2 regions of the Ramlibacter sp. AN1133 genome follow, and region 2 is predicted to be linked to the other one. Evidence: predicted binding sites of a transcription regulator. Region 2 holds the regulator's gene; the other holds the start of a gene.
What was found. The regulator HrcA, encoded in region 2, represses chaperone genes, less so after heat shock. The targets are predictions, from matches to a motif close to TTAGCACTCNNNNNNNNNGAGTGCTAA.

Region 1 (9,555 bases), on a different contig from region 2:
CGCCTTCGCAGGTGAGGCCGGGGCGGTAGGACAGCTCGCCCATCAGGCGCGGGTACCTCGCCAGCAGCTGGTCGACGCGCGCGACGGGCGCGCCGCCGATGCCGGTGTGCGCCCAGATCAGGCGCGCCTTCGCGCCCTTCGACGGCGTGTGCGCCATCAGCAGGTCGATGGCCGCGTCGTCCACGTGGGCCAGCACCGCGAGGTCCTGCTCCTCCGCCAGCGCCATCAGCTTGCGCGCGACCGGCCCGTTCGCATTCGCCGATTCGTACAGGTGGAATTCGCCCAGCCCCCGGTAGGGGCCGGCGGCGGTGCCGCGCGCCAGCTCCGCCTGCACCATCTCGTAGATCGACTCGTCGCGGAACCAGCTGGTGTAGTCGGCGCGCGTGCGGTACAGGCGCACGAAGGGCACGACCGTCACGCCGGCCTGGCGCGTCTGCGGCGCCTGCGCCAGCGAGCGCGTGCCCTCGTTCGGCCGCGAGTTGGCGACGATGGCGCGCACGCCGTTGCGCTGCATGCGCGCCAGCACGTCGGGCAGCGGGTGCGGGCCCTCGCTGCCGTTGAAGGCTTCCTCGTTGTAGTGCAGGTGGGCGTCGAAGATGGGGCCGGTGTAGTCGGCGGCGGACGCGGCGCCCGCCCCGAAGGCGAGGGCCAGGGCGAGGAAGACCTGGATCCCCGCCTGCGCGGGGATGACGGGGAGCCCCGCCTGCGCGGGGATTGCGAAGCGCCCCGCCTGCGCGGGGATGACGGTCTTGCGGCTCACCCCAGGTGCTTCGCGAAGAACGCCAGCGTGCGTTCGCGCGCCAGCTTCGCGGCTTCCGCGTTGTAGGAAGCGCGGTGGTCGCAGTTGAAGCCGTGGTTGGCGTGGTAGACGTGCACCTCGACTTCGGGATGCGCCTTGCGGAACGCCTCGACGCTCTCCAGCGGGATCCAGTGGTCCTGGTCGCCGAAGTGGGCCAGCACCGGGCATTTCGGCTTGCGCGCCACTTCGTCCGGCGTGGTGACGCCGCCGCCGTAGTAGGGCACCGCCGCGCTCAGGCCGGACAGCATGCACGCCGAGCGCCACGTGAGCAGGCCCCCGTAGCAATAGCCCACGATGCCGACCTTGCCGGCCTGCGACGCATGCCGGATCGCCGCTTCGATGTCCTGCATCACGCCGGGGGACGGCAGGCTTTCCGTGGCGGTCTTGAGCGCCATGCCCTGCTGCATGTCGTCCTGCTCGTAGCCGAGGTCCACGTTCGGCTTGACGCGATGGAAGGTTGCCGGCGCGACCGCCAGGTAGCCCTGCTCCGCGTAGCCGTCCGCGACGTTGCGGATGTGCGCGTTGACACCGAAGATCTCCTGGATCACCACGACGCCGCCCTTGGCCTGGCCCTTCGGCTGCGCCACGTAGGCGGGGATGGATTGCCCGTCGGCTGCCTTGATCTCGGTGAACTGGCCCATGGCGTGTCTCCTGTGGAAGGTGCTGGATTTCGGAAGGCGCGAGCTTCCCTCAGCCGCACGGGCGCGTCAACAACGGGCTTTTGATGTAATGGCGGCTTCCCGCGCCCTTGCGCGGCAGTGGAGAAGAACAATGGATGAAGTCCTGCTGGTCACCGGCGGCAGCCGTGGCATCGGCGCCGCGACGGCCGTGCTGGCCGCGCGCAAGGGCTGGAAGGTGGCGGTGAACTACACCCGCAACGGGGCGGCCGCCCAGGAAGTCGTGCGCACGATCACGGCGGCGGGCGGCACCGCGCTGGCCGTGCAAGGCGACGTGGCCGACGAGCAGCAGGTGCTCGCGCTGTTCGCGCAGGTGGACGCTCAGCTCGGTCGGCTCACCGCCCTCGTGAACAACGCCGGCGTGGTGGACCAGCCGGCCCGCGTCGACGAGATGAGCCTCGCGCGCCTGAAACGCATGTTCGACATCAACGTGATCGGCAGCTTCCTGTGCGCGCGCGAGGCGATCAAGCGCATGAGCACGCGCCATGGCGGCCGTGGCGGCGCGATCGTGAACGTCTCCAGCGCCGCGGCACGCCTGGGCGCACCCGGCCAGTACGTCGACTACGCGGCGGCCAAGGGCGCGATCGACAGCTTCACCATCGGCCTGGCCAAGGAAGTGGCGGCCGAAGGCATCCGCGTCAACGCGGTGCGGCCGGGCCTGATCGAGACCGAGATCCACGCCTCGGGCGGACTGCCCAACCGCGTGCGGGAACTGCAGCACCTCGTGCCCATGCAGCGCGGCGGCAGCGCCGAGGAAGTGGCGCAGGCCATCGTGTGGCTGCTTTCGCCGGAAGCGAGCTACACGACGATGTCGCTGGTCGAAGTCTCGGGAGGGCGCTGATGGCCGTCACGATCTGGTGGGAAGACATGCAGCCCGGCACGGTGCGCGAGCTGGGCACCACTTCGGTGACGAAGGAGGAGATCCGGGAGTTCGCCGCGAAATACGACCCGCAGCCCTTCCACCTCGATGAGGAAGCGGGGCGCGCGTCCCTGTTCGGCGCGCTCGTGGCGAGCGGCTGGCAGACCTGCGGCCTGGCGATGCGCCTGACCGTGGACAACCTGCTGCGCCACACCGACAGCAAGGGCTCGCCCGGACTGGAGAGCCTCAAGTGGCTCAAGCCCGTCTACCCGGGCGACGTGCTGTCGCTGCGGCACACGATCGTGGAATCGCGAGCGCTGCGCAAGCGCCCCGACACGGGCATGGTGCGCGCGCGCTGGGAGATGTTCAACCAGCAGGGCGACAAGGTGATGGAGATGGAAGGCTACGGCTTCTTCGGGCGGCGCAAGCCTGCCACCGAAGAAGAACTGGCGCGCATCGATGCCCAGCGGGCCGGCGCCTGAATGGAATTCAAGCCCCTCATCACCCTGCTGGCGATCGTGAATCCGCCGGCGATCATCCCGTTCTTCATCTACTACACGCAGGGGCTGTCGCCGCTGCAGCGGCGGCACACGGTGGTGGTTTCCGCGATCACCGCCTTCCTGGTGATCGCGGCCTGTGCGCTGCTGGGCATCCGCATCCTGGAGTTCTTCGGCATCTCGCTGGCGAGCTTCCAGGTGGGCGGCGGCATGCTGCTGCTCACCAGCGCGCTGAACATGCTCAACGCCAAGCCGGCCGAAGCCCGGCCGGCCAGCGACGACATGGAAGCCGGCGCCGAGAAGGCGGCCATGGGCAACAGCATCGCCGTGGTGCCGCTGACGATCCCGCTGCTCACGGGCCCGGCGACGATGTCCACGGTGGTGATCTACGCCGAGCGCGCCCGCAATGCCTTCGACCTGGCGGTGCTGGTGGGCTACGGCGTGGTGATCGCGCTGGTCACCGCGGTGTGCTTCGCGCTGGCGGAGCCGATCGCCCGCATCCTGGGCAAGACCGGCATCAACGTGCTGACGCGGCTGATGGGGCTGATCCTGGCGGCGCTGGCCGTGGAGGTCATGGCCGAAGGGCTGGGGAAACTGTTCCCCAGCCTGCGCGGATAGCCGGCACCGGCTCGTCCTGCGCCGGCGTCGCCGCGGCCACGGCCTCCTCGAGCCGGAAGCGGGCCACCCGCTGCAGCAGCAAGGCGGCCTGCTCCTTCATGGACTCCGCCGCCGCGGCGGCCTCTTCCACCAGGGCGGCGTTCTGCTGCACCACGTGGTCCATCTCGGTCACCGCGGCGTTGACCTGCGCGATGCCGCTGCTCTGCTCCCGCGTCGCCAGGGCGATGTCCGCCACCAGCCGGTGCACCTGGTCCGCCGAATCGACGATGGCGGCGATCCTGCGGCCGGCGGCATCCACCTCGCGCGTGCCGGTATCGACCTGGCCCGAGGCGTTGGCGATCAGCGCCTTGATCTCCCGCGCCGCCTCGGCGCTGCGCTGCGCCAGCGTGCGCACCTCGCCGGCGACGACCGCGAAGCCGCGCCCCTGCTCGCCGGCCCGCGCGGCCTCCACGGCCGCATTGAGGGCCAGCAGGTTGGTCTGGAAGGCGATGCCGTCGATCACCCCCGTGATGTCGTTGATCTGGCGCGAGGCCGCGGCGATGCCGTCCATGGTGCGCACCACCTGCCGCATGGCGTCGCCGCCTTCGCGTGCGACGCCCGCGGCCTGCGAGGCGAGGTCCTTGGCGCGCAAGGCATGCTCCGCGTTCTGCTCCACGGTCGAAGTGATCTCCTCCATGGAACTGGCCGTTTCCTCCAGCGTGCCGGCCTGCTCCTCGGTGCGGTGCGACAGGTCCGCATTGCCCTGCGCGATCTGCGCGCTGCTGTCGGCCACCATGCGGGCGCCTTCGGCGACGCCGCTCACCAGCGTGCGCAGGTTGCGGGCCATGGTGTCGAGCGCGCGCAGCAGCTGCCCCATTTCATGGCGCGTGTCGGTGTCGATGTGGGCCGTGAGATCGCCCTCGGCCACGCGCTGCGCCGTCGCGACGGCCTCGCGCAGCGGGCGGGTGATGGACCGGGTGATGAACGCCGCCGCCAGGATCGCCAGCAGCATGCCGCCGGCGCAGAAGGCCACCAGCAGTTCCCGGCCGGATTCCGCGCTGCGCGCCGCGGCCGCCGCATCGCGGCTCACCTGCTGCGAATAATGGCCGGCCAGCGACTGGATCGCGCCGACGTACGCATCGAGGGCCGGGAACATCTTCTGGTCCATCGTGTAGAGCGCGCCCTCCTCGTCCTTCGCTTCCATCTGCTTGCCGACTTCCGCGCGCATGGCCAGGTAGGCGGCGCGGCGCGCGCCGACCTGCCCGAACAGCGCGCGGGCCTCGGCGGAGTCCAGCAGCGGCTCGATCTCGCGCTGCAGCTCGGCGATGCGCTTGTCGGTGGCGGCCTCGGGCTCCGCCAGCAGGCGCTTCAGGTTCGCGTCGCTGGAGTAGGTGAGGACGGTCGCGCGCACGGCGTTGGTGCGCGACTGCGAGAGCCACTCGCCCACGAGGCGCTCCATGCGCAGGTTCACCGTGGCCATGGTGTGGGTGACGCCCTGGAGGTCCGCCAGCCGCCACGCCCCGACGCCGGCCATGGCCGCCAGCAGGACGATGAAGGCTGCAAAGGTGGTGGCCAGGCGGGCCCGGATGCTGCCGGCGCGGGCGATCCGCGCCATGAGGGGTACAACCATTTTCTTCTCTCTTCCGGTGCGCCGAGCAAAGATCAGCTTGCGGCCGGGGTGTTCGTAAATATTTGTTTCACAGGATCCCCCGAAAGGATGAGGCCGGGCGGCCATTTCGCGCTTGAGCCGCGTCAAACGGAAAGTAGGTCACTCCCTACGTCCGGCCCCGCTTGAAACCGACAAGAACTCCCTTATCATTAGCACTCGTTGGAGATGAGTGCTAACAGCGGAGCTGGAACCACCCTCCACGTCAGTTAATGAGCGCTGACTTTCAGTTGGCGCTTTTTGATGTCCACCCCTCATTGAAGGAGATGCAATGAAACTTCGTCCTCTGCACGACCGTGTGATCGTCAAGCGCCTGGAACAAGAAACCAAGACGGCCTCTGGCATCGTGATCCCGGACAACGCCGCCGAGAAGCCTGACCAGGGTGAAGTCCTGGCCGTCGGCCCCGGCCGCAAGAACGACAAGGGCGAAACCATCGAACTGAACGTCAAGGTCGGCGACCGCGTCCTGTTCGGCAAGTACAGCGGCCAGACCGTCAAGGTCGAAGGCGACGAACTGCTGGTCATGAAGGAAGACGACCTGTTCGCCGTCGTCGAAGGCCAGCCCGCCGGCCTGAAGAAGGTCGCCTGAGGCGCCCCCCCCTTCATCACCCCGTATTGAATTCACTGAGGTAACAGAACATGGCAGCTAAAGACGTTGTTTTCGGCGCTGACGCGCGTCACCGCATGGTCGAAGGCGTGAACATCCTGGCCAACGCGGTCAAGGTGACCCTGGGCCCGAAGGGCCGCAACGTGGTGCTCGAGCGCTCGTTCGGCGCCCCCACGGTGACCAAGGACGGCGTGTCCGTCGCCAAGGAAGTCGAGCTGAAGGACAAGCTCCAGAACATGGGCGCGCAGATGGTCAAGGAAGTCGCTTCCAAGACCAGCGACAACGCCGGTGACGGCACCACCACCGCCACCGTGCTGGCCCAGGCCATCGTGCGCGAAGGCATGAAGTACGTGGCCGCCGGCATGAACCCGATGGACCTCAAGCGCGGCATCGACAAGGCCGTGCTGGCCCTGACGGAGCAGCTGAAGAAGGCCTCCAAGCCGACGACCACCTCCAAGGAAATCGCGCAGGTCGGCTCCATCTCCGCCAACAGCGACGAATCCATCGGCCAGATCATCGCGGACGCGATGGACAAGGTCGGCAAGGAAGGCGTGATCACCGTCGAAGACGGCAAGTCCCTGCAGAACGAGCTGGATGTCGTGGAAGGCATGCAGTTCGACCGCGGCTACCTGTCGCCCTACTTCATCAACAACCCCGAGAAGCAGTCCGCGCTCCTGGACAACCCGTTCGTGCTGCTGTACGACAAGAAGGTTTCCAGCATCCGTGACCTGCTGCCCGTCCTCGAGCAGGTGGCCAAGGCTTCGCGCCCGCTGCTGATCATCGCCGAGGAAGTCGAAGGCGAAGCGCTGGCCACCCTGGTGGTCAACACCATCCGCGGCATCCTGAAGGTCGTGGCCGTCAAGGCCCCGGGCTTCGGCGACCGTCGCAAGGCCATGCTGGAAGACATCGCCATCCTGACCGGCGGCAAGGTGATTTCGGAAGAAGTCGGCCTGACGCTCGAGAAGGTGACGCTGGCCGACCTGGGCCAGGCCAAGCGCATCGAAGTGGGCAAGGAAAACACCACGATCATCGACGGCGCCGGTGCCGCTGCCGACATCGAAGCGCGCGTCAAGCAGGTGCGCGTGCAGATCGAGGAAGCCACCAGCGACTACGACCGCGAGAAGCTGCAGGAGCGCGTGGCCAAGCTGGCCGGCGGCGTTGCAGTGATCAAGGTCGGTGCCGCGACCGAAGTGGAAATGAAGGAAAAGAAGGCCCGCGTGGAAGACGCGCTGCATGCCACCCGCGCTGCCGTGGAAGAAGGCATCGTGGCCGGCGGCGGCGTGGCGCTGCTGCGTGCCCGCCAGGCCATCGGCGAGCTGCGCGGTGACAACCCCGACCAGGACGCCGGCATCAAGCTGGTGCTCAAGGCCGTGGAATTCCCGCTGCGCGAGATCGTCGCCAACGCCGGCGGCGAGCCGAGCGTGGTGATCAACGCCGTGCTGGGTGGCAAGGGCAACTACGGCTTCAACGCTGCCAACGACAGCTACGGCGACATGATCGAGATGGGCATCCTGGACCCGACCAAGGTGACCCGCACCGCGCTGCAGAACGCCGCGTCCGTCGCGTCGCTGATGCTGACCACCGAAGCGATGGTCGCCGAAGCGCCGAAGGACGAAGCCCCCGCCATGGGCGGCGGCGGCATGGGCGGCATGGGTGGCATGGGCGGCATGGACATGTAAGGTCCGCCCGAGCCTCGCTCGAAGCTCGAAAAGGAAAAGCCGCGGCGCAAGCCGCGGCTTTTTTTTGGTTCTTCGCCGGATTGCGGGGAGACCGAGTCGAGGTTGTCGGGATGGGTTGATCTGCGACCGGCAACCGCCTGGGAGCCGTGTTGGGTGGACGTCGCGCCGCTCGGGCCGGACCAGCCCGTGGCTGTCCGTCTCAGCGACTGTCCCCCGGCGCGGATGAGAACCGTTGCCCGCGCTGGCGCCGCGCCCGCGCCTCCTCCTTGATGTCGCTGAGCCGGACAGCCACGGACTGGCCCTGCAGCGTGTCGACCGCGGGAGTGCGGCTTCGGTTGACGCAGTCGCCGACCTCTGGGTACGCTCACGGAGAGGCAGTGCGCTCGCACCCGCGCCGGGGAGGACCAGGGCGTGACCGTCCGACTCGGCGACATCAAGGAGGAGGCGCGGGCGCGGCGCCAGTCCAGGGCGCTGGTCTCATCCGCGCCGGGGGACAGTCGTCGAGGCGGACGGTCACGTCCTGGTCCGGGTCGGAGGCAACCGGCGAACCGAAGGTAACCATCGGTCGCCCTTCGGTTTGTCTCCTCGGAATCAACGACGCACCCTTCTTTCGTTCAGGCCGTGCCGAACTTGGTATCGAACCGGATGCCGATCTTCTGCAGCAAGGGCGTCGGCAGCAGCCCGCCGGCACAGACGATCACGGCGTCGTTGGGCACGCGCAGCACCTGCTCGTCGCGCACCAGTTCGACTTCGTTGGCGAGGATGCGCTCCACCCGCGAGCCGAGCACCACCTGCACCCGCCCGGAGCGCTGCTGCTGCTCCAGCCGCATGCGGTTCTTCAGCTTCACGCGCGAGAAGGCCTCGCCGCGGTAGGACAGCGTCACCCGCGTGCCGCTCGTTTCCGACAGCGCGATGGCGGCTTCCAGCGCACTGTCGCCGCCCCCCACCACCAGCACGCGCTGGCCGGCGTACTGCTGCGCGTCGAGCAGCCGGTAGGCCACCTTGGGCGACTCCTCGCCCGGGACTTCCAGCTTGCGCGGCGTGCCCCGGCGGCCGATGGCCAGCAGCACCGCGCGCGCCGTGTGGCTGCCGCAGCTGGTGCGCACGACGAAGTGGTCGCCCGCGCGCTCCACCGCATCCATGCGTTCGCGAAACGAAATCTGCAGGCCGGATTGCTCCACCACGCCGTTCCAGAACTCCAGCAGGCTTTCCTTGCGCACCTCGGTGAATTTCATCTTGCCGACGATGTCCAGTTCGACCGGCGAAGTCATCACGAGCTTCTGCCGCGGGTAGTGGTACACCGTGCCGCCCAGCGAGTCCTCCTGCTCGATGATCCGGTAGCGCAGGCGATGGCGCAGGGCCGACAGGCCCGCCGACAGGCCCGCCGGCCCGCAGCCCACGATGACCACGTCGTAGTCGACCCGCGTGTCCGCGCGCTGGCGGCCGATGGCCGCGATCGCCTGGCGGCCTTGCTCGCACGCCTTGCGGATCAGGCCCATGCCCCCGAGCTCGCCGGCGATGTAGATGCCGGCCACGTTGGTCTCGAAGTCCGGGCTGATGTGCGGGATCTCGACGCCCCGCTTCTCGCTGCCGAACACGAGCCGGATCGCCTCCGTCGGACAGGCGACCACGCAGGCGCCGTGGCCCACGCAGGCGGCGGCGTTCTTCAGCGCCATCTTGCCGTCGACGACCCCCAGCACGCCCTCGGGGCAGGCCTTGTTGCAGGAGCCCCCGCCCATGCAGCGGTCCGGATCCACCACCGGATGCAGGGTGGCGGGCTCGGCCAGGCCGCCCTGCACCGCCTGCGCCAGTTCGGCCGCGTCGGCGGCGTGTCGGCGCCGCTGGCGCCGCAGGTAGAGCGTCATCGCCAGCGCGATCACGGCGAGGTAGAGGAACAGGTTCTCCATGTGCATGCGGGACCCCCGGGCGACTCAGAACTGGTAGCGGCCGCCGAGATAGAAGAACAGGCGGTTCGCGTCTTCGCTGCGCAGCGGCCCGGTGGTGTGCGTCAGCTCGTAGGTGAGCTCGCCTTCGATCGTGAAGAGCGAGGCGAGCCGGTAGATGGTGCGCATCACCGGTGTCCAGCGCCGGATCTTCGTGCCGGTCGTGTCCGACTGCGTGTAGTAGCGCAGGGCGGGCTCGAGCTGCCAGGTCCCGTTCAGGCTGGTGAGGTT
Region 2 (9,555 bases):
GCACCCGCTGCTCAAGCAGGGGCTGGTGATCCTCGATACGCCGGGCTTGAACGCGATCGGCGCCGAGCCCGAACTGACCGTCAACCTGATCCCGCAGGCGCACGCGGTGGTGTTCATCCTGGCCGCCGACACGGGCGTGACCAAGTCGGACCTGCAGATCTGGCGCGAGCACCTCATCACCGAGGACAACGACGCCGATTCGCGCCTCGTCGTCCTGAACAAGATCGACACCATGTGGGATGCCTTGAGCACTCCCGCGCAGGTGCAGGCGCAGATCGACCGCCAGCGCGCCACCACGGCGGAGATCCTGGGCCTGCAGCGGCACCAGGTCATCCCGGTGTCGGGCCAGAAGGGCCTGGTCGCCAAGGTCAACGACGATGCCGACCTGCTCAAGGCCAGCCGCCTGCCGCAGCTGGAACAGGCGCTGGCGCATGGCGTGCTGGGGCAGCGGCAGAAGATCCTGCGCGCCTCGGTGGCCGCCAACATCGGCGAGCTGCGCGGCGAAGCCACGCGGGTCCTCTCCATCCGCCGGCGCGACCTCGCCGAGCAGATGGTGGAGTTGAAGGGCCTGCGCGGCAAGAACATGTCGGTCATCAAGCACATGCGCGCGCGCATCGAGCAGGAGCAGGCCGAATTCGACGCGAGTGGCGCCAAGATCCACGCGGTGCGCTCGGTGCACCTGAAGCTGCTGCGCGACGTGTTCAACCTCCTGGGCACCGCGGCCCTGAAGTCCGAGATGCAGGAACTGACCGACGCCCTGCGCCAGCCGGGCCTGAAGCTCGGCGTGCGCAAGGCCTACGGCAAGACCTTCGACCGCCTGCGCGACGGCCTGCGCAAGGCCGGCAAGGTGAGCGACGAGATCCAGACCATGCTCACGGGCACCTTCCGCCAGCTCAATGCGGAATACGGCTTCTCGCTGCAGGCGCCGCGCGAGCCGGACCTGGCCCGCTACGAACGCGATCTCGACCTCGTCGAGCGCAGCCACAACCAGTACCTGGGCGTGAGCAACGCGCTGCGCCTCGCGCAGCCCGAGTTCGCGGATCGCCTGGTGCGCGCGCTGGCCACGCGCCTGCGCGTGATCTACGAATCGGCGCTGGGCGAAGTGGAGCTGTGGAACAAGTCCGCGGCCGCGCAGCTCGATGCGCAATTGCGCGAGCGGCGCCGCAACTTCGGCCGCCGGCTGGAGGCCATCGAGCGCATCCAGCAGGCCGCGAGCGGCCTCGACGACCGCATCGCCGAGATCGAGGCGCAGGAGCTGGCGCTGGACCAGCTCGATCTGAAGCTCGCCGAACTGACCTCGCACCTGTCGCATACGCCCGCCGGGCCGGCGGCGGCGCAGCCTGCGCTCAAGATGGCATGACGGACGCGAGCCCGCCGGGCCGCCCCAAGGGCGAGCACCGGAAGCCGCAGGCCGGGGGTTCGTGTGAAGCGGCTGGTTTCTCCGGCCGCGTGGTGCGCTGGCAGCGCACGCACGGCCGCAACGAGCTTCCCTGGCAGAACACGCGCGATCCGTACCGCGTGTGGCTGTCGGAAATCATGCTGCAGCAGACGCAGGTCGCGGCGGTCCTCGGCTACTACGAGCGCTTCCTCGCGCGCTTCCCCGACGTGTCCGCGCTCGCCGCGGCGCCGCTCGACGACGTGCTGGCGGCGTGGAGCGGCCTGGGCTACTACAGCCGCGCGCGCAACCTGCATCGTTGCGCGCAGGAGGTGGTGGGCCGGCATGGCGGCTCGTTTCCGCGCACGGCCCTCGAACTGCAGTCGCTGCCCGGCATCGGGCCTTCGACGGCGGCGGCAATCTCCTCCTTCTGCTTCGGCGAGCGTGCCGCGATCCTGGACGGCAACGTCAAGCGCGTGCTCACGCGCGTGCTGGGATTCGGCGAGGACCTGAGCGCCGGTGCGAACGAGCGCGCGCTGTGGGACCACGCGCGTGCGCTGCTGCCCGCGCGCGAGCTGCACGAGAACATGCCGCGCTACACGCAGGGCCTGATGGACCTCGGCGCCACGGTGTGCCTGCCGCGCAACCCGAGCTGCCTGATCTGCCCGGTGCAGCCGCAGTGCGTCGCCGCGCGGGAGGGCCGTCCGGAGGCGTATCCGGTGAAGACGCGCAAGCTCCAGCGCAGCGCGGAGTCCTTGTGGCTGCTGCATGCGCATTCGGGCGATGGGGCGGTGTGGCTGCAGAAGCGGCCCACGCCGGGCGTATGGGCGGGCCTGTATTGCCTGCCGGTGTTCGCGAGCCGGGATGCGCTGGAGGAGGTGCTGCCTCCAGCCTCACGCCGCAAGCTGCGCGACGTCGAGCCGTTCGTGCATGTGCTCACGCACAAGGACCTGCACCTGCATCCGGTGGAGGCGGTGCTTTCGCCCGACTGGCAGGCGGGGGAGGGCGCGTGGTTCGCATCGAAGGAGTGGCCGGCGCTCGGATTGCCTGCTCCGGTGCGCAGGTTCCTGGAGAACGCGTAGGCTGGCCCGAAGGGGACGGTGAGCCGCGCAGCGCGCGAACCCCAGCGCTGGGGTTCCGGCGCTTCGCGCGTCACCGCCAGCCTACGAAGCCTTGTCGCTGCTGCGACGGTTCCCCATCTCCCGATGGCGCTTGAGCGTCGTCCACTTCTCGCCGAACTCCGCGCACAGCCGCTCCACCAGGTACACCGAGCGGTGCTGCCCGCCCGTGCAGCCGATGCCCACCGTGACATAGCTGCGGTGGTTGCGCGCCAGCGGCTGCATCCAGTTGTCCAGGAAGCCCGCGATGTCCGCGAACATGTCCTGCACCTCCTGGTGCTTCTCGAGGTATTCGACGACGGGCGCATCCATGCCTGTGAGGTCCCGCAGCTCCGGCTCGTAATGCGGGTTCGGCAGCATGCGCACGTCGAAGATGTAGTCCGCGTCCAGCGGGATTCCGCGCTTGTACGAGAACGACTCGAACACCAGCGTCAGCTGCGCCAGCGGCGCCGACAGCAGCGACTTCACGTACTCCTGCAGTTGCGAGGCGCGCAGCACGCTGGTATCGATCACGTGGGCGCGCTCGCGCAGGTCGGAGAGCAGTTCGCGCTCCAGCTCGATCGCTTCCACCACGGCGCGGTGCTGGTCGCCATCGGTTTCCACCGCCGTCTTGGACAGCGGGTGGCGCCGGCGCGTCTCGGAGAACCGGCGCACCAGCGTATCCGTGCTGGCGTCGAGGAACAGCGGCCGCACGGCGACGCCGCGGTGCACCAGCTCGCGCAGGTGGCCCGGCACCAGCGGCAGCGAGGTGGCCGTGCGCACGTCCATGGCGATCGCCACGCGGCGCCGCGCGTTGCGCTCCTCCAGTTCGGTGAAATCCAGCAGCAGTTCCGGCGGCAGGTTGTCGACGCAGAAGTAGCCGGCGTCTTCCAGCGCGCGCAGTGCCACCGACTTGCCCGAGCCCGACATGCCTGTGATGAGGACGAGCTCCAGCGACATGGCGGCCTCAGCTTTCCCGCGCCGCCGCGGCGTCGCCGAGCATTTCCTTGGCGTGCGCCAGCGTCGTGCCGGAGAGGCGCTCGCCCCCCAGCATGCGCGCGATCTCCGCGACGCGCTGCTCGCCTTCCACGCCTGCGACGCTGCTCTCGACGCCCTTGGCCCGCGCCTGCTTGGCGACGACGAGATGGTGATCCGCGCAGGCCGCGACCTGCGGCAGGTGCGTGACGGCCAGCACCTGGCGGTCGCGCCCGAGCTGCTTCATCAGGCGCCCCACCGTCTCGGCCACCGCCCCGCCGACGCCGGAATCGACCTCGTCGAAGATCAGCGTCTGCGCTTCGCCGAGCCGGCTGGTGGTGACGGCGATCGCCAGTGCGATGCGCGAGAGCTCGCCGCCCGAGGCGACCTTGCCCACCGGGCGCGGCGTGCTGCCGGCGTGGCCCGCGACCAGGAAGCTCACTTCTTCCAGTCCGTGCGCGCTGGGGCCCTCGGCCTTCTCCAGCGCCACTTCGAAGCGGCCGCCCTGCATGCCCAGGCCCTGCATCGCTTGCGTGACGGCCTTGGCGAGCTGCGGCGCGGCCTTCGTGCGCGCCTTCGACAGCGCCCGTGCCTCGGCCAGGAAGGCCTCCTGCTCGCGCTTTTCCGCGGCTTCCAGTGCCGCGAGGTCGGCGGCCGCATCGAGCTTCGCGAGTTCGTCCTTCCAGGACGCGAGCAGCGCCGGCAGCTCCGCCGGCGTGCGCTTGTAGCGCCGCGAGAGGGAAACCCACAGCGACATGCGCTCGTCGAGTTCCGCCAGCCGCTCGGGATCGAGGTCGGTCTTGCGCAGGTACGCATGCAGCGAGTGCGCCGCGTCTTCGAGCTGCGCCAGGCTGGAGCCCAGCACCTCGGCGATCTCGCGGAATTGCGGCTCGAGGTGTTCCTGCGCGCGCAGCGCATCGACCGCCTGCGCGAGCGGCCGGCGGGCGCTGCCTTCGTCGGCATCGAGCAGTTCCTGCGCGCCCTGCGCGGCATCGAGCAAGGCCTGCGCGTGCGACAGGCGCGTGTGGCTGGCGTTGAGCTCGTCCCACTCGTCGGCGCCGGGCGCGAGCTTGTCGACCTCGCCGATCTGCCAGGCCAGGCGCTCGCGTTCGCGCTGCAGCGAATCCTGCGCGGCGCGCGCGTCGGCCAGCGTCTTCTGCGCCGAGCGCCAGACCGTCCACAGCTGCTGCAGCTTCTCGGTGTTCACGCCCGCATAGCCATCGAGCAGGCTGCGCACCGAGGCCGGCCGCGTGAGGCTCTGCCACGCGTGCTGGCCGTGGATGTCGACCAGGTGGTCGCCGACCTCGCGCAACTGGGTGGCCGTGGCCGCGCTGCCATTGATCCAGGCGCGGCTCTTGCCCTGGTTGTCGACGGTGCGGCGCAACAGCAAGGCATCGGCCGAGTCGAAACCGGCTTCCTGCAGCCACGGCAGCAGGGAGGCAGGCAGGTCGAATTCGGCGGTGATCTCCGCGCGGGGTGCGCCCTCGCGCACGACGGTGGCCTCGGCGCGGGCGCCCAGGGCGAGCTGCAGCGCATCGACCAGGATCGACTTGCCCGCGCCCGTTTCGCCGGTGAGCACGGAAAAGCCGTCCGCCAGGTCGAGTTCCAGCTCGCGGACGATCACGAAGTCGCGCAGGGCGATGCGTTTGAGGCTCATGGTCCCGCAGTGTCGGCGCTCAGGCGCCTTCGTTCCAGTGCATTTTCTTGCGGAGCGTGTCGAAGTAGCTCCAACCCCTGGGGTGCAGGAATCGTACCCGGTGCTGGGAGCGGCGCACGGTGATGCGGTCGCCGTGCAACAGCGAGGCCAGCGACTGCATGTCGAAGTTTGCGCTGGCGTCGCGCCCGGCGACCAGTTCGATCGCGATTTCGGCCGAATCGGGCAGCACGATGGGCCGGTTCGACAGCGTGTGGGGCGCGATCGGCACCAGCACCCAGCCGGGGTTGGATGGATGCAACAGGGGCCCGCCGGCGGACAGGGCATAGGCCGTGGACCCGGTCGGCGTGGCGACGATCAGGCCATCGGCGCGCTGGCGCGAGACGAAATGCCCGTCCACCTCGATGCGCAGTTCGACCATGCCGGAGGTGGCGCCGCGGTTCACGACCACGTCGTTCAGCGCCAGGGCATCGAAGACGGCGTGGCCGTCGCGCATCACGATGGCGTGCATGAGCGTGCGGTGGTCCTCGTCGTACTCGCCGGCCAGCATGGGCGGCAGCACGGTGCGGTACTGGTCCAGGGGGATGTCGGTGATGAAGCCCAGGCGCCCCTGGTTGACGCCCACCAGGGGCGTGCCGTGGCGGGCGAGCTGCCGGCCGATGCCCAGCATGGTGCCGTCGCCGCCCACCACCACGCCCAGGTCGCATTGCGAGCCGATGCCGGGAACATCGGCGGTGGGGTAGCCGCTGATCTCCGAAACGGCGGCGGTGTCGCGTTCCACCACCACCTGGCAGCCCTGGCATGTCAAGAATTCCGCAATCTCCTCCAGCGCGGTGCGCATCGTCGCGGCCAGTGCCGGCGCCACGGCGGCGTGGTACTTGCCGATCAGGGCAACCTGCCGGAAGATGGATTTCATCGGCAAATTACATCACTAAAATTGCCGCGCAAGCCTTACCCTGTCCCACCATGCTCGACGACCGCGCCAAGCTGCTGCTGAAAACGCTGATCGAGCGCTACATCGCCGAAGGCCAGCCGGTGGGCTCGCGCACGCTCTCGCGCGCCTCCGGGCTGGAGTTGTCGCCGGCCACCATCCGCAACGTGATGTCGGACCTGGAGGAACTGGGCCTGGTCGCCAGCCCGCACACCTCCGCCGGGCGCATTCCCACGGCGCGCGGCTACCGCCTGTTCGTCGACACCATGCTGACGGCCCGGCGCGACGACATGCTCGCGGCCCCCTCCCTGCCGCCCGACCAGCCGCAGAAGGTGATCGCGCATGCGGCGCAGATGCTGTCGAACCTGTCGCAGTTCGTGGGCGTGGTGGTGGCCCCGCGGCGCAGCTCGGTGTTCCGCCACGTCGAATTCCTGCGGCTGTCGGAGCGGCGCTTCCTGCTGATCATCGTGTCGCCGGAGGGCGACGTGCAGAACCGCGTGGTCCACACCAATGTGGACTACAGCCAGCCGCAGCTGCAGGAGGCGGCCAACTTCCTCAATGCCAACTATGCGGGCCTGAGCATCGAGCAGGTCCGCGAGCGCCTCAAGGGCGAGGTGGAGCAGCTGCGCGGCGAGATCGTCACGCTGATGCAGACCGCGGTGGAGGAGAGTTCGCAGGCGATGCAGCAGGACCAGGAAGAGGTCGTGATCTCGGGCGAGCGCAACCTGCTGGCCGTGACCGACTTCGCCAGCGACATGACGCACCTGCGCCACGCTTTCGAGCTGTTCGAGCAGAAGGCGCAGCTGATGCGCCTGCTGGACGTGTCGAGCCAGGCCGACGGCGTGCGCATCTTCATCGGCGGCGAGAGCCACATCGTGCCCTTCGAGGAGCTGTCGGTGGTGAGTGCGCCGTACGAGGTGGACGGGCACGTGGTGGGCACGCTGGGCGTGATCGGGCCGACGCGCATGGCGTACGACCGGATGATCCAGATCGTGGACATCACGTCGAAGCTGGTGAGCAATGCGCTGAGCCACAAGGGGGGTGGATCGGGGTCCTGACGATCCATTGCGCGTCGTCATTCCCGCGCCTCTCCCCCGTCATCCCCGCCCCATTCCGGTCATTCCCGCGCTGGCGGGAATCCACGGCGCGAAAGCGCCGCTCCGGGCCCCGACCCCACCCGCACTCCTACAATCCCCCCTGGCGGGCCGTTAGCTCAGTTGGTCAGAGCAGGGGACTCATAATCCCTTGGTCGCTGGTTCAAGTCCAGCACGGCCTACCAGCGCGATGCGCGGTGCCATTGCACCGGGTGCTCCACACGCACCAGCGCCGATCCGACCATTGCGGATCTCCAGTGATCCGGATCGCCTGTGCTGGCCACGCGAACATCCCCGCAACGCACGAATGTCCCTCGTCTCCAATGTCCGACACCGGTCATTCCTTGACTTGGATCACCTGACACCAACCGGGGGATTGCGATCGAGCTGCGGCTATGATAGGTGCCATGCATGTAGGTCGTAAGTCTCTGCTTCGAGCTGTCTTCCTCCTGGTCCTGGCAGCGGTAGTCACCGCGATGCTTCTGCCGTACAGCGTGCTCGAGGCCCTCCTGCGGGAATTCACCTGGCTCAAACGCCTGATGAACTTCCTCGACACGGTGGCGCCGGCTTTCGAACTGGATCACATGCTGGCCTTCGGAGTGCTCGCGTTCCTGACGCACCTGGCCTGGCGCGGCGTGCGCGCCTGGCACGTGGCGCTCGCCGTTCTCGCCCTGGGTGCCCTGATGGAGCTCGTGCAGATCCTGATCCCCGGCCGGGAAGCGGCGGTCCTGCATGTCCTCATGGACGTCGCCGGTGGCGTGGCCGGCTTCGGGATCGCCTGGCTCTTCACCCGTGCATGGGGCTCCGACAGCCTTCCGGACGACTACAAGCTCTCCACTCACTGGGTCGGCGAGAACAGCGAATCCTGACCCCTGGGCTTGCCCGGGCAAGCGGGCGCCACTGCATTCGCCTGCCGCAAGCGCTGCGCGTCACCGGACGCAACCCTGGCTGCCAGGATCGTCGCACTTGGCAGCCCCTCCTGCCTTCAGGGGCACCAGTGTGCCGAGGTGCACTGGCGAAAGCGCCGACGCGATGAGCGTGCGCGCTCGACAGCGCACAGTCCCCGAAGAATACGCGCTGCCCGCTGGCTCCCTGCGGGCGGGCAACTCCACTTTACGGCCGCCTCGTGCGGCCGCTTTTTCTCCGGGGCTCTTAGCGGCGTTCCGCGTTGTCACGGCCTCTGATTCCATGGCACAGATGTCCGCGAGGCCGCGAGGCCGCGAGGCCGCGACCGGAAGCGCGGGATCAAGCCCGCGCCGCCTGCCTGTCGCGCAGTCGATGAGTTCCATTTTTTGCAGATATTGCAGAAAAATGGAACTGGAAGGTAGAATGCGAGGGAACTGGAGCCCCCCGCATGTCCTACCCCTTCGCCGGCGTCACCGTCCTGGACCTGACGCAGATCTATAACGGTCCGTACGCCACCTTCCTGCTCGCGCAAGGCGGCGCCGAGGTGATCAAGATCGAGCCGCCCGGCGGCGAACACCTGCGCAAGCGTTCGGGCTCCAGCGGCGCGGCGATGCCCTTCGCCATGCTCAATGCGAACAAGCGCACGATGACGCTGAACCTCAAGACCACCGAGGGCCGCGCGCTGCTGCTGCAACTGGTGGAGAAGGCGGACGTGCTGGTGGAGAACTTCGCACCCGGCGTGATGGACCGGCTGGACCTGGGCGAGGACGTGCTGCGCAAGGCCAATCCCAGGCTGATCTATGCCTCCGGCTCCGGCTACGGCAAGACCGGCCCCTACCGCGACTTCCCCGCGATGGACCTCACCGTGCAGGCCATGGCGGGCGTGATCGACACCACCGGCTACCAGGACGCGCCGCCCGTGAAGGCCGGTCCCGCGGTGGCCGACTTCCTCGCCGGCATCCACCTGTTCGGCGCCATCTCCGCCGCCCTCTTCGAGCGCGAGCGCACGGGCCGCGGCCGCAGCGTGGAAGTCTCGATGATGGAGGCGGTGTACCCCACGCTGGCCTCGGGGCTCGGCCTGTACTACGGCTCCGGCGGGCAGGAGGTTCCGCGCACCGGCAACCGCCACACCGGCCTGTCGCTGTGCCCCTACAACGTGTACCCCACGCGCGACGGCTACATCGCCATCATCACCAACAACGACCAGCACTGGCGCTACCTCGTCGACGCGCTCGACGCGCCGCAGCTGGCGGAAGACCCGCGCTTCGGCACGGTGCAGGACCGCTGCGCCCACATGGACGCCGTGGACGCGGCGATCGGAGACCTCACGCGCCCCTACGGCAAGACCGAGCTGTTCGAGCTCCTGATCCGCAACCGCGTGCCCTGCGCACCGGTGCGCACGCTGGCGGAGGTCGTGAACGACCCGCACCTGCACGCGCGCGGCTCGCTGCAATGGATCGAGCACCCGGAGTACGGCCGCATCGTGGTGAACACGAGCCCGCTACGCTTCGCGGGCGAAGACG

Region 1: the regulator HrcA is predicted to act here: its motif matches at 5,248-5,274, upstream of groES (co-chaperone GroES).

What each region holds. Positions count from the first base shown of each region.
Region 1 covers NZ_JBBKTQ010000015.1:12,321-21,875, forward strand. Annotated here, with positions in the region: gene WG923_RS19505 (amidohydrolase family protein) at 1-670, opposite strand, end outside; gene WG923_RS19510 (dienelactone hydrolase family protein) at 757-1,440, opposite strand; gene WG923_RS19515 (SDR family oxidoreductase) at 1,571-2,317, shown strand; gene WG923_RS19520 (MaoC family dehydratase) at 2,317-2,817, shown strand; gene WG923_RS19525 (MarC family protein) at 2,818-3,450, shown strand; gene WG923_RS19530 (methyl-accepting chemotaxis protein) at 3,404-5,059, opposite strand; gene groES (co-chaperone GroES) at 5,367-5,684, shown strand; gene groL (chaperonin GroEL) at 5,735-7,381, shown strand; gene WG923_RS19545 (NAD(P)-binding domain-containing protein) at 7,996-9,294, opposite strand; gene WG923_RS19550 (tetratricopeptide repeat protein) at 9,313-9,555, opposite strand, start outside.
Region 2 covers NZ_JBBKTQ010000022.1:23,398-32,952, reverse strand. Annotated here, with positions in the region: gene WG923_RS23655 (dynamin family protein) at 1-1,360, shown strand, start outside; gene mutY (A/G-specific adenine glycosylase) at 1,357-2,457, shown strand; gene rapZ (RNase adapter RapZ) at 2,539-3,432, opposite strand; gene recN (DNA repair protein RecN) at 3,440-5,104, opposite strand; gene WG923_RS23635 (NAD kinase) at 5,124-6,017, opposite strand; gene hrcA (heat-inducible transcriptional repressor HrcA) at 6,068-7,090, shown strand; tRNA gene WG923_RS23625 (tRNA-Ile) at 7,235-7,311, shown strand; gene WG923_RS23620 (VanZ family protein) at 7,603-7,995, shown strand; gene WG923_RS23615 (CaiB/BaiF CoA transferase family protein) at 8,481-9,555, shown strand, end outside.